3 regions of the Arthrobacter sp. NPDC057388 genome follow, and region 3 is predicted to be linked to each of the others. Evidence: riboswitches for the same ligand, from Rfam matches in the RefSeq annotation. Region 3 holds a riboswitch; each other region holds the start of a gene.
What was found. Region 3 has a riboswitch for cyclic di-AMP ahead of ACFUTU_RS08100 (hypothetical protein). Riboswitches for the same ligand answer to the same signal wherever they lie in the genome.

Region 1 (4,252 bases), on a different contig from region 3:
GAGCGGCCTCAGCAGCCGGAGCCGGAGCCGGCGCAGCTTCCTCGGCGGGCGCGGCTTCCTGCACCTTGACAACAGGCTTCGGGGCCTCGACGACGGGAGCCGGGGTGGTGGAGACAGCAGGCTTCTCGTAGGAGATGGCGATGCTGGAAGCGGCGGAGATGGTGGCCGGAGCAGCGGACTGGACTTCCAGCGTGGAAGCTGCGGCGGATTCGCGCTGAACGTTGGTCTCAGCGGCGTTGGCGGCGATGCCGCTGGTCAGGACCAGACCGGAAGCAGCAGCGATAACTGCGGCCTGGCGGCCCACACCACCGGCGTTGTCGCCGACGGCCTTGGCAATGACAGCCAGCGAGTTGGTCTTGGTGACCTCGGCGCGGTGCCGTGCAATGGTCGCACGTGTAGTCATTAAAGTTTCTCTCTTTCGTGTTCCACGGTCCGCGGTAGCAGGCCGTGGGTTATCGACGCGCCAGCATCTTGGGGGTAAGCCGGCCCGTCTCGAATCGGATTTTTAGCGAAGGGTGTAAAAAGCGGACGTGCCCGTTGCGGACACCGCGTGCAGGAGAGTGCCCTGCGAGGGGTTCAATGCGCTGATCATCATGCCGTTGCCGACGTAGATTCCCACGTGGGCGCCGCCGTTCTGCATGACCAGGTCACCGGGAGCAGGCGTGGAGGTGGGCTTCATGGCGTTCCACGCGTTGACGCGGGGAATGCTGATGCCTGCCTGTGCGTAAACCCACTGAGTGAAGCCGGAGCAGTCCCAGCCGCTGGGGGTGGTACCGCCCCAGACATAGGGGCTGCCGATGCCGGTGTACGCGATTGCAGCCAGTCCGGACGCTGCGGCGGAGGCCGCACCATCGGCGGACTTTGCGGTGACGGCCATGGCCCCACCGGTGCTCTCGTCGTCGCTGGCCTGGCCTGCCTCGGCTGCCTGGCCCTCATCGCTCGACTGCGGAGCGATGGTTTCGGCGACCGGGGCAGCCACGGTGGTGACTTCAGGACGCTCGAAGGAGACAGTAGCGGTGGGCGCGGCGGTCACAGCAAGCTGTGCGGCCTGGGATCCGGTCTCCGAGGAGGCGGAAACACCAATGTTGGCATCGGCTGCGTTGGCCGGCAGGCCAACACTCAGGATGAGTCCTGAAGCAGCTGCGATGACAGCTGCCTGGCGACCTACTGTGCCGGCATTGGCGCTAACCGCCTTGGACACGGAGTCCAACGGGTTCATACGAACCGTCTGCGCGCGATGGCGCGCGGCATTGTGGCGTGAAGACACGAAGGTAGCCTCTCCCAATGCCTACGAGGTGAGCTGTCGGATTCGGATGGGAGTCACCCGGCCGCGCTGCTTCCTGGGAAGCTTTGCGACTTAACCCCAAGGCCTTCTTGCGAAGACCAAAATTGGTTCCCCCGCCCCTGCCAGACGATGTAATGCGAACGGACCTTGAGCGGTGGCAGAGTTAGGCAATCCACTCAAGAGCGTCAACTTCGGCGAAGTTGACGCGGTTTAGACGGTACAGCAGTTCGGAGCGAAAGTCACATTCAGGTCACGGCGTGTCACGGGAATGAGAGTGCTCACTCGGATTGGCTCAGAGCCAGCCGGTGGGATCAACGACGTCGCCGTTGACCATCACCTCGAAGTGGAGGTGGCAGCCGGTGGAGGCGCCGGTGGTCCCGCTGAGGGCCACAACTTCGCCCCGGGTGACCTTCTGGCCGACCTGGACGCTGGAGGACGACAGGTGGTTGTACGTGGTTTCCAGGCCGTTGCCGTGGTCGATGACCACGCGGTTGCCTCCCCCGTACGGGTGCCACCCGGCGAAGGTCACCTTGCCGCTGGCCGCTGCCAGTACCTCCGTGCCGCACTGGGCGGCGAAGTCCTGGCCGCGGTGGAATTCGCCGGCGCCGCCTGTGATCGGGCTGACGCGGTAGCCGAACGGCGAGGACTTGACCATCGTGGTCAGCGGCGCGCCGAGGGAACCCACCGAAGCCGAGCGGCTGATGCTGCCGGCTGACTGGGCACTGAGGAGCTGCTTGAGCTTCCCGTCCGGGTCCCCGGTGGTGGAGACCGATGTGCGGCTGAAGTCGATCTTTGCTGCTGCTTCTGCGGACACCTTGGGCTGGGCCGGTGAGGCGGCCGAAGCCGATGCCGTTTCCTGCTGCTCGCCCGCAGCCAGCACCGGGCTGGTGGCGGGGACGGTAACAGTCAGCAGCAGGCCGGTGGCAGCGAGGGCTACGCCAGCTTTCTGCCCAACGCCGCTGGCTGAAGCGAAATCCGTAACCTGCCGGAACGGACCCCGGCGGCGGCGCGCTTCACGCTGGGCGTCCCGGGGACGGTCCGCGGAAATGGCCTCCGCAGGGCGCGGCTCCGGAGCGGGACCGGTCGCGCGGCGGCGGCCCCGGGCATTCTGCATGGACAAGTACTGCTTCCTCTCTGGATAGCCTGCGAAGTTAGCTGTCGGATTCGGGTCAGAGAGTGCGTAGACCCGGTCCGCCATGACAAGCCAATCCGGCACAGGGGTATCCCGGGAGGATTCCTTCTGCGGAGAGGACTTGCTGCTGCGGACTTCACCCCAAGGCTGTGAAACAGCCGGTTGTGGTTCCCCCGCCCCTGCCAGTGGGTGACTCGTGCTGCTGATCTGCTGGCAGGGTTCGGCTCCAGATCAGGTAACGCTTTTGTATCGGCGTTGCCGTTTAACTATAGGCGATTAAAGAGCGCAGTAATAATTCCGTTATATTCGCTGTGCAAAAGTGGTGGGTCATCCTGCCTGCAGATGTCAGACAGAAGCCTCGGTCATTGACGAAGGGCCCCACGGCTGCCCGCGGAGGGTCCCGCCGGGACCTAGTCCACGCGGACGAAGACGTGCGCGGCCACTTCCGGCGGCAGCTCAAGGGCGCCCTCAAAGCCGGGCACGCGCACCGAAATGTACTCCCCCACGCGCTCCAGCGAGACGGCGGCGCCGGGCCGGATTCCGCCCTCATCCAGCTGGAGGAGGAGCTCCGGCTCCACCTGGATGGGTTCCGCCAGTCGGCTCACCCTGACCTTCGATTCCGGGCCGTAGCCGGTCATGGCGTCGAGCAGGTTCACCACGCCGTCCGCGAACGGGCGGGCCGGCTGTCCGCCGAGTGCCGCGAGTCCCGGGATCGGGTTGCCGTAGGGCGATTCGGTGGGGTGGTCCAGCATTTCGTAGATCCGGCGCTCCACCCGTTCACTCATGACGTGCTCCCAGCGGCACGCCTCATCGTGGACGTAGGCCCAGTCGAGGCCGATCACATCGGCCAGGAGGCGCTCGGCGAGGCGGTGCTTGCGCATCACCTCGGTGGCGCGCTTGCGGCCCACTTCGGTCAGTTCGAGGTGGCGGTCACCGGAGACCACAACGAGGCCGTCGCGTTCCATCCTGCCGATGGTCTGCGAAACGGTGGGACCCGAGTGGCGGAGACGTTCGGCGATGCGTGCCCGAAGCGCCACGATGTTCTCTTCCTCCAGCTCCAGGATGGTGCGAAGGTACATCTCCGTGGTGTCGATCAGATCCGTCATTCAGCTCAGCTCCTCGAGCACAGTATGTGTGTCTGTCCCACCGTACCGCGGGCCCACGCACCGGGGGCCGGCAGGCTGCAGCGGCGGTCGCATATCCGACGGCGGCGCAGCACCGGCTCTCTGCCCGTGCGTCCACTGCCAGCTTAGCCTATTTTGAATTAGTCCGAATAATTCATGAAGCAGGGGGCGGCCTTTGTCTCAGTGACCGGACTATGACGGGCCCGTGTTCCCGGGGTATCCGCGCTTCGGGCAGAATAAGGAGGGTCTTCGTGGCGGTCACGGTTGCCTGCCGGCCACCACCCCGACCCAGCCGAACCATACTTCCATGCCGAAAATTGGAGCCCCTGTGAGCGACACCAGCATCACTATCCCCGCAAATCTCCTGCCCAAGGACGGACGGTTCGGCGCCGGTCCCTCCAAGGTCAGGCCGGAGCAGATCGAGGCACTCTCCGCCGCCGCCACCACGCTCCTTGGCACCTCCCACCGCCAGGCTCCGGTCAAGAACCTCGTGGGCTCCGTCCGCGAAGGCCTCAGCACCTTCTTCCGCGCCCCCGAAGGTTACGAGGTGGTCCTCGGCGTCGGCGGCTCCACCGCATTCTGGGACGTCGCCAGCTTCGGCCTGGTGGAAGAGAAGGCGCAGCACCTGTCCTTCGGCGAGTTCGGCTCCAAGTTTGCCGCGGCCACGAACAAGGCACCCTTCCTCGCGGAATCGACCATCATCAAGTCCGA
Region 2 (4,252 bases), on a different contig from region 3:
GGACTGGACCACCTGATCGCCGCGGTGATCCTCGCCGGGGTGTTCCAGATCCTGCTGGCCGTCCTGGGCGTCACCCGGCTCATGCGCTTCATCCCGCGCTCGGTGATGGTCGGGTTCGTGAACGCACTGGCCATCCTCGTATTCATGGCCCAGCTGCCGGAGCTGATCGGGGTTCCCTGGCCCGTGTATCCGCTGGTCGGCGCGGGACTGCTGATCGTCGTCGGCTTCCGCAGGATCACGACGGCGGTGCCGTCACCATTGGTGGCCATCGTCCTCCTGACAGTCCTCGCCGTGGCGGCCGGGATCGACGTCCCCGCCGTCCAGGACAAGGGCCAGCTGCCGGAAAGCCTGCCCACACTGTTCATCCCCAACGTGCCGCTGACCTGGGAAACCTTCCAGACCATCGCCCCGTTCTCGCTGTCCATGGCGCTCGTGGGGCTGCTGGAATCCCTCATGACGTCCAAGCTCGTGGACGACATCACCGATACCCGCTCCAACAAGACCCGCGAATCCTGGGGCCAGGGCGTGGCCAATATCGTCACCGGGTTCCTGGGCGGCATGGGCGGCTGCGCCGTGATCGGGCAGACGATGATCAACGTCAAGGGCTCCGGTGCCCGCAGCAGGGTGTCGACGTTCCTCGCCGGCGTCTTCCTGCTGGTGCTGGTGGTGACACTCGGTGACATCGTCGGACTCATCCCCATGGCAGCCCTCGTTGCGGTGATGATCTTCGTCTCGGCCATCACCTTCGACTGGCACTCGGTTGCACCCGCAACACTGAAGCGGATGCCCAAGTCGGAGACCGCCGTCATGCTCATCACCGTGGGCACCGTGGTGGTCACGCACAACCTGGCGATCGGCGTCGGTGTTGGCGTTCTGGCAGCGATGGCAATGTTCGCCCGCCGGGTTGCGCATTTCGCCACCGTGGAGCGGACGGAAGTGGAGCTCAACGGCCGGACAGTCGCCACCTACACCGTGGACGGTGAGCTGTTCTTCGCCTCCTCGAACGACCTCTACACCCAGTTCGACTACGCCCGCGACGCCGAGCCGGACATCGGCGGCGTGGTGATCGACCTGCATGCCTCGCACCTGTGGGACGCCTCCACCATCGCCGTCCTGGACGCGGTCACGGAGAAATACCGCAGGCACGGCCGCGAGGTGGAACTGATTGGCCTTAACTCAGCCAGCATCCAAATGCGGGAACGGCTCGCCGGAAAACTGAATGCCGGAGCGTGAGGTTAATCACGTTACTTGACCGCTCAACCCTTACCTGACGCGGGTCAGCTCCAAATGAATGACACGCTGCCGTTACCTTAATGTGACATTACGGAAAGCCTCCCGTACGGTGGAAAACGTGCCTTCTTCACCGAAGGGGCACTCCCGCGCTGATTGCCTAACTCTGCCGCAGCCCGAGGAGTCAACCGAACACCCATGTCCGGCAGAGACGGGGAAACCACTTTTTGGCCCGCACTCAGCAGGCCTTGGGGTGAAGCCGCGCAGTTCCTGACCATGCTCAGGACCGCGGCCGGGTGCCTCCCATCCGAATCCGACAGCTCACCTCGCAGGCATCGGGAGAGGCTTCTTCATGTCGTTCCGCTTTATTTCTGGCCGCCGTGCTGCGGCCGCCCGCTCCAATCCGTTCACCCGCATCGCCTCCGCAAACGCCGGCATCAGCCGCCAGGCAGCCGTGATCCTCGCCGCTTCCGGCCTGGCTTTCACGGGCACCGTGGCCGCCAATGCCGGCGGCGCCGCCCCGGCCCAGCCGGCTCCGGCCGCCGCCCCGCAGGCCGCCCGCCAGGTCCAGGCTCCCCTGAACGCTGCGTCCGGCGTTCAGATCGAGTTTGATCGCACCGCGGTCAAGTCGGCACCGGCACCGGTGGCCGCACCCGCCGCCGCCAAGCCCGCGGCGAAGCCCGCCGCCGTAACGCCCGTGGTGAAGAAGGTGACGCCCGTCGTTGCCGCCGCTCCCAAGGCCGCAGCCGCACCGGCCGCCGCACCGAAGGTGACCGTCAAGGCCGCTGCTGCGGCGCCGAAGGCTCCGGCGGCGGCACCCGCGAAGGCCCCGGTCAAGGCGGCGGCAGGCGTCAACGCCGCCATGCTGGCCTCGGCCTACGCCCAGATCGGCATCACGCAGGACTGCACCGCCATGGTGGAGAAGGCCCTCGGCGCCGCCGGAATCCGGGTGGGCGACCTCGCCCCGATGCAGTTCCTGAACCACGGCAAGGTTGTTTCCACTCCCCAGCCCGGCGACATGGTGGTCCAGTCCGGCCACGTGGCCATTTACGCCGGCAACGGCAAGGTCATCAGCGGCGGCATGAACGGCATCAACGCCACCATGGCCCACCCGCTGTCCTGGCTCACGGCCACCGGCCCCGTCACGTTCGTGCGCGCGGCCTGATACGGGCTGACAGCCAAAACTGAATCCCGCCGTGTTCCGCTGCCTTGGGGGCGGCGGAACACGGCTATCCCCCAAGGTGCTCCCACCTTTCTCCAAGGATGCCGGAACACACTGGCTATGCCTGATGAAAGACCGCAGTCTCCGGCTGCGAGTCAGGATCGCCGGGTCCGGATTGTCCCCCATGCATTCCGGATCCGGTGCCTGCCTGTGCAGAACGCTGCTGCGCCGCTCGACCACGCACGGCACAGCTCACCCATGCATGGCTCAGCCCCGCACGGTGCGGTTCCGCCCCTGCGACTTGGCCTCGTAGAGGGCCACGTCGGCGGCCGCGATCACCTCGTCAAGGTCGGCGGTTTCGGCGTTGTAGACGGAAATGCCGTAGCTGACGGTCGGCATCCGCAGCAGCTCCGGGATGTGCTGGCCCGCCATCCTCCTGCTGATCTCACCGGCTATGATCTCCGCGCTCTTGGGGCCGGCGCCGGGCAGCAAAAGGATGAACTCCTCGCCGCCGTAACGCCCGGCAAGGTCCGTGGACCGGACCGAAGCGCTGCATGCCCCGGCAAACGCCCGCAGCGCCAGATCGCCTGCCGCGTGGCCGAAGGTATCGTTGACCGCCTTGAAGTGGTCCAGATCAGCCAGGATCAGCGAACCCCCGCTGTTGGCGGCCTTGCTGCGGGCCAGCTCCTCGGCGGCTGCTTCCAGGAAGGCGCCGCGGTTAAGGAGGCCGGTCAGCCCGTCCAGCGTTGCGACAGTCCGCAGCGCCCTCGTCTGCTGCTCAGTGCTCAGCCCCGCCATGCTGAAGGAAACCACCACCAGCAGCACCATGGTGACCATGGTGGTCACCGCGGATCCGAAGAACGTAACAAAGACGGCACCGTCCTGCCCGTTGATCAGGAAAACCAGCAGCCGGCAGAAGTAGAAGGCCGCCACGCCGCCTGCCGCGATGGCCATGGGGATCCTGACCCGCGAATAGCCCGGCTCCAGCCGCCACAGTTCATGCGAGGCCAGGCCGATGAGCACTGCCATGGACCCCAGGAACACTTCTCCCCCTGCCCAGGCGTTCGTGGCGGGGTTGTCGACGGCGGCGGCCACGCCGGCCAGGACCGGCAGCGCCACCGACAGCCACGGGCTGGGTTTGAGGTTGCGAAGGGAGCGCGCGCCGGCCCAAACGCAGCCCGCACCGGATATCAGCAGGACATTGCCCAGGGGGTTTGCCCAGACCTGTTGCGGGGTGCCGTTCATCAGGAAGAACGCCGCACCGAGAAGGAACAGGAGAAGGGCCGCGCACCACCAGGCGCTGTAGGGTGAGCGCGTGCTGCGATAGGTGGAAAAGTAGAAAAGCAGGGCCAGAATGAAGGCCATCGCTGCAAAGGCGATCCGAAGTGTCGCCGTGTCCAGGATCATTCGGCCCCCTAGAATCCCCGTCCGATGCACTCCAGTATCGCACCCCGGGGCCAGCCTCCGCAGTGCTCCCGGCAGTTTCCAGAGACGAAACAATTTGTCTGACATCAGTCACGAATTCGGGCGTTTCGGCCCGGCAGTGCCAGCATTATTGAATGCTTGAGGCAACAAAAAATTCCGCACCGACTCCCCCTGCCACAGCGGCCGACGCCGCACCCCTGAACCCCGCCCTTGCCGCAGAGGCCAGGATTGCGCGCGTCGCGGTCACTGTCTTCCCCCTGCTGGTGCTGGCGGCAGGAGTTGCCGGGTTCCTGCTCCCCGGTGCCTTCAAGCCCCTCGGCCCGGCGGTCCCGTACCTGCTGGGAATCATCATGTTCTGCATGGGCCTGACGCTGACGCCCCCGGACTTCGCAGCTGTTGCCCGCCGGCCCTGGGCCGTGGTGCTCGGCATCGTGG
Region 3 (4,252 bases):
GCCAGGATCCAGTCCGGGCAGGTCAGCGCAGGATTCCTCGCCTCCGACGCCAGCCGCCGGACACTTTCGGCCGCCGACAACCAGACCCTTCTGGAGCTCCGCCAGGACGATGTCCCCGTAGACCGTGCCCTGTCCGTCGGGGCCTACCGGCTGGTGGCCACCCAGACACCCTACGGCGACGTAATCGTGACCGGTCTCCCGCTGACAGACAAGCAGAAGACGCTGACGTCGCTGGTCTGGACCATCACCATCGTGTCCCTGGGCGGCCTGGTGCTGATCGGCCTGGCCGGGACGGTGCTTATCCGCCGCACCATGAAGCCGCTGGAGCAGCTCTCCGAGGTGGCCACCCAGGTGTCCCGCCTGCCGCTGGACGCCGGCGAGGTGGCACTCGCCGTCCGTGTCCCGCCGTCGAACGCCCATCCCGGGACCGAAGTGGGCAGCGTGGGGTACGCCCTGAACCAGATGCTGGATAACGTTTCCAATGCGCTGGAAGCGCGGCAGGAAAGCGAGATGAAGGTGCGGCAGTTCGTCGCCGATGCCTCCCACGAGCTCCGCACGCCGCTCACGGCCATCCGCGGCTACACGGAGCTGATGCGGATGACCGAAAAGTTCACCCCGGACGGCCAGCGCTCGCTTGCCCGCGTGCAGAGCCAGTCGGAACGCATGACCGCGCTGGTGGAGGACCTTCTGCTGCTCGCCCGGCTCGACGAGGGCCAGCCGCTCAAGCTCAGCGACGTGGACCTCACGCAGCTTGTGATCGAGACCGTCAGCGACGAGAAAGTCATGGCACCGGACCGGGCCTGGCACCTGGACCTTCCCGAGGAACCCGTGTCAGTCCGGGGTGATGCGTCACAGCTGCACCAGGTGCTGGTCAACCTGCTCTCGAACGCACGCAAGCACACCCCGCCCGGCACCACGGTGACCACCGGCGTCATGCGTTCGGCGGACGGCAGCGCTGTGATAACGGTCACGGACGACGGCGCCGGCATCCCGCCCGAATTCGTGGACAAGGTCTTCGCGCGCTTTGCCCGCGCAGACGCGTCACGGGCAACGCCGGCGCAGCCGGCCATGGCCCGGGCAGCCGCCGCGGCACAGGGTTCTGCCGGGGGCGGCGAAGGCGCTCCGGCCGCCCTTGGCGCCCCCGCATCGCAGGCAATACCGGGGATTTCGCCGGCGGACGCGAGCGTGGCTGCGGCCGAGGGAACCAGCGGCCTGGGACTGTCCATCGTGCAGTCAATCATCGAGGCGCACGGCGGGACCGTGGAGGTCACGTCGCGGCCCGGCCGCACGGAATTCGCCGTCCGGCTGCCCATGCAAGGCGCCGCGCCGTCGCCGTGATGTCCGTTACCTAAATGTGACTTAATCAAAAGCCTCCTGTACCGTCGATAGGGTGCGGCCGCCACGGGAGCCGCATGTCCGGATTGACGCCCAGCTCTGCCGCTTCCCGGATTCCGCTAGTTCAGGCAGAGGCGGGGGAACCAGAGTCCCGGGCTTTCCGCATCAGCCCTTGGGGTGAAGCCGACACGTGATTATTCCGTGCGGCCGGATGACCTCATCCGAACCCGACAGCTAACTCCGCAGGTGTTGAGAGGCAATCCACCATGTCTGAATTTAAGACTCAGGCGCGCCCTGAACGCGCCTCGAACAAGTCTGGCCGCACGACTTCCCGCCCCGGTAATTCCCGGCACCGCGCCGAACCGGCCCGCCCCACTACTGCCTTCGGCCGTTTCGCTGCAGGCCTGCCGTCCTTTGGCCGCCGCGCGGCTGTCCTGACCACCGCCGCGGCGGTGCTCGTGGGGGTCGGCGCCGCAGGCCAGGCGGCCGACCAGGCCGCGCCTTCGGCCGCCCAATCGTCGGCGGCCACCGCTGACGCGGGGCAGACGCTGAGCTTCGACAAGACGCTGATCTCCGCCCTGCCGGCCCCGTCCGCAGCGTCCGTCGCCCCGCAGTCCGTCAGCACGGCAACCGCCAAGGAGGCTGCGGCCAAGGCTGCCGCCGCCAAGAAGGCCGCTGCCGCTAAGGCCGCCGCCGCCAAGGCCGCGGCAAAAGCCGCCGCTGCTAAGGCCACGGCCGACGCCAACGCCGCCGCGGTGGCCAAGGCCGCAGCCGCACAGGCTGCTGCGGCGAAGGCTGCCGCTGCCAAAGCCGCTGCTGCCAAGGCTGCCGCCGCTGCCAAGGCGAAGGCCGCCCCGGTTGCCGTGAACGATCCTGCCGGCGCGCAGGCCTACGCGGCCAGCAAGCTCGGTTCCTTCGGCTGGTCCGCAGACCAGATGCAGTGCCTGAAGCGGCTCTGGACCAAGGAATCGGAGTGGCGCACCACGGCCACCAATGCCAGCAGCGGCGCCTACGGCATCGTGCAGTCGCTGCCCGCCGAGAAGATGGCGAGCGCCGGCGCGGACTACCGCACCAACTACCGGACCCAGATCGACTGGGGCCTGGGCTACATCAAGGAGCGCTACGGCTCCCCGTGCGGTGCGCTGAACTGGCACCTCTCCCACAACTGGTACTGACCGGGTGCCGCGGCCGAATCGGCTGGCGTCCAACGTTTCTGCACCGCTTTAGGGTGCCCGGTTAGAGTGCCGAGGGCCCCGGATCCGCGAGGATCCGGGGCCCTTTCTGCTGCCCGCGCCCTCACGCGGCCGGCAAAGAGGTGCAGAAATGCTGCCGCCTTCCGTCAGGAAACCCGTCCAAGAAGCACTTCCACAGCCCCTGCACAGCTTTGGCCTAAAACCCTCATAACAGCGGCCGCCACTGTTGATGCATGACCATCACTGACCGGGCCTCCGGAACCCCGCCTCACCCACCGCTGCACACCCGGACGCATGCGCTCCACGGGGCCGGCGCGGCGGGGCAAACCCAGGCGCACAGCCTCATCGGGCGCACGCGGCGGTCGCCCATTGACACCTCCGCTGCGGTTCCGGTCCTGGACGTGACCATCCCGGTCTACAACGAAGAGCGCGACCTGGAGGAGTGCCTGCGCCGCCTCCATGCGTACCTCCACGGCACGTTCCCGCACCCGTTCCGCATCACCGTTGCGGACAACGCGAGCACCGACGGAACGCTCAAGGCTGCCGAACGCGTGGCCCGGGAACTCCGTGAGGTCACCGTGGTTCACCTGGAGGAGAAGGGCCGCGGCAACGCCCTGCGGAAAGTCTGGCTGGCCTCGCCGTCGCCGGTCCTCGCCTACATGGACGTGGACCTCTCCACGGACCTGGCGGCGCTGGGTCCGCTGCTGGCACCGCTGATCTCCGGCCACTCGGACCTCGCCATCGGCACCCGGCTGACCCGCAACTCCCGGGTGGTGCGCGGACCCAAACGCGAATTCATCTCCCGCAGCTACAACTTCCTGCTGCAGTCGCTGATGGGCACCCACTTCAGTGATGCACAGTGCGGTTTCAAGGCCATCCGCGCCGACATCGCCCAGCAGATTCTCCCGCACACCGTGGACACCGCCTGGTTCTTCGACACGGAACTCCTGGTCCTGGCCGAACGGTGCGGCCTGCGGGTACACGAAGTTCCGGTGGACTGGACCGACGACCCCAACTCCAGCGTGGACATCGTCCAGACGGCCCTCGCCGACGTCCGCGGCATGGCCCGGCTCAGCAAGGACATGGTGACCGGCCGCATCCCCGTCGCCGAACTCCGCGCAGCCCTGGCCCGCGGCCCGCTCCCGGCAGCCTCCCGCAGCCAGGAACAGAGCCCGGGCGGCAGCCTGTTCGGCCAACTGGTCCGGTTCGGCGCCATCGGCGTCGCCTCCACCCTCGCCTACCTGGTCCTCTTCTACCTCTGCCGCAACCTGATGGACTCCCAGCTCGCCAACCTGCTGGCGCTGCTCACCACCGCGGTGGCCAACACGGCCGCCAACCGGCGCTTCACGTTCGGCATCGCCGGCAACAGCGACGTTGCCCGCCACCACTTTGAAGGTCTGCTGGTTTTCGGGATCGGGCTTGCCCTCACCTCCGGCGCACTGGCGCTCGTCCACAGCGGCGCACTGCCGGGAGGCACGACGCCGGACCGCTGGCTTGAGCTGGCAACCGTCACCGCCGCGAACCTTGCGGCCACGGCCGTGAAGTTCCTGCTGTTCCGGCTGTGGGTCTTCCGGCGGCGGCCAGCCCCCGCCAACGCACCCTTAGATCCCGCCTCCCCCGCCAACGCTCCCCCAGATCCTGCCGCCTCCGCCGCCAACGCTCCCTCAGATCCTGCCGCCTCCGAGGCATCCCTTCCGCACTCATCCCTCCCGACCACAGAAATG

Region 1: it holds a riboswitch for cyclic di-AMP, as region 3 does, so the genes downstream of both, ACFUTU_RS06740 (M23 family metallopeptidase) here and ACFUTU_RS08100 (hypothetical protein) in region 3, are expected to answer to the same signal.
Region 2: it holds a riboswitch for cyclic di-AMP, as region 3 does, so the genes downstream of both, ACFUTU_RS00790 (NlpC/P60 family protein) here and ACFUTU_RS08100 (hypothetical protein) in region 3, are expected to answer to the same signal.

What each region holds. Positions count from the first base shown of each region.
Region 1 is NZ_JBHVBL010000009.1:95,136-99,387, forward strand. Features, by position in the region: gene ACFUTU_RS06730 (NlpC/P60 family protein) at 1-403, opposite strand, end outside; gene ACFUTU_RS06735 (C40 family peptidase) at 506-1,219, opposite strand; cyclic di-AMP (ydaO/yuaA leader) riboswitch at 1,272-1,465, opposite strand; gene ACFUTU_RS06740 (M23 family metallopeptidase) at 1,578-2,399, opposite strand; cyclic di-AMP (ydaO/yuaA leader) riboswitch at 2,411-2,653, opposite strand; gene ACFUTU_RS06745 (metal-dependent transcriptional regulator) at 2,828-3,523, opposite strand; gene serC (phosphoserine transaminase) at 3,870-4,252, shown strand, end outside.
Region 2 is NZ_JBHVBL010000001.1:177,690-181,941, forward strand. Features, by position in the region: gene ACFUTU_RS00785 (SulP family inorganic anion transporter) at 1-1,233, shown strand, start outside; cyclic di-AMP (ydaO/yuaA leader) riboswitch at 1,414-1,579, shown strand; gene ACFUTU_RS00790 (NlpC/P60 family protein) at 1,583-2,395, shown strand; gene ACFUTU_RS00795 (GGDEF domain-containing protein) at 2,660-3,799, opposite strand; gene ACFUTU_RS00800 (bile acid:sodium symporter family protein) at 3,952-4,252, shown strand, end outside.
Region 3 is NZ_JBHVBL010000012.1:15,041-19,292, forward strand. Features, by position in the region: gene ACFUTU_RS08095 (ATP-binding protein) at 1-1,338, shown strand, start outside; cyclic di-AMP (ydaO/yuaA leader) riboswitch at 1,443-1,596, shown strand; gene ACFUTU_RS08100 (hypothetical protein) at 1,602-2,510, shown strand; gene ACFUTU_RS08105 (glycosyltransferase) at 2,762-4,252, shown strand, end outside.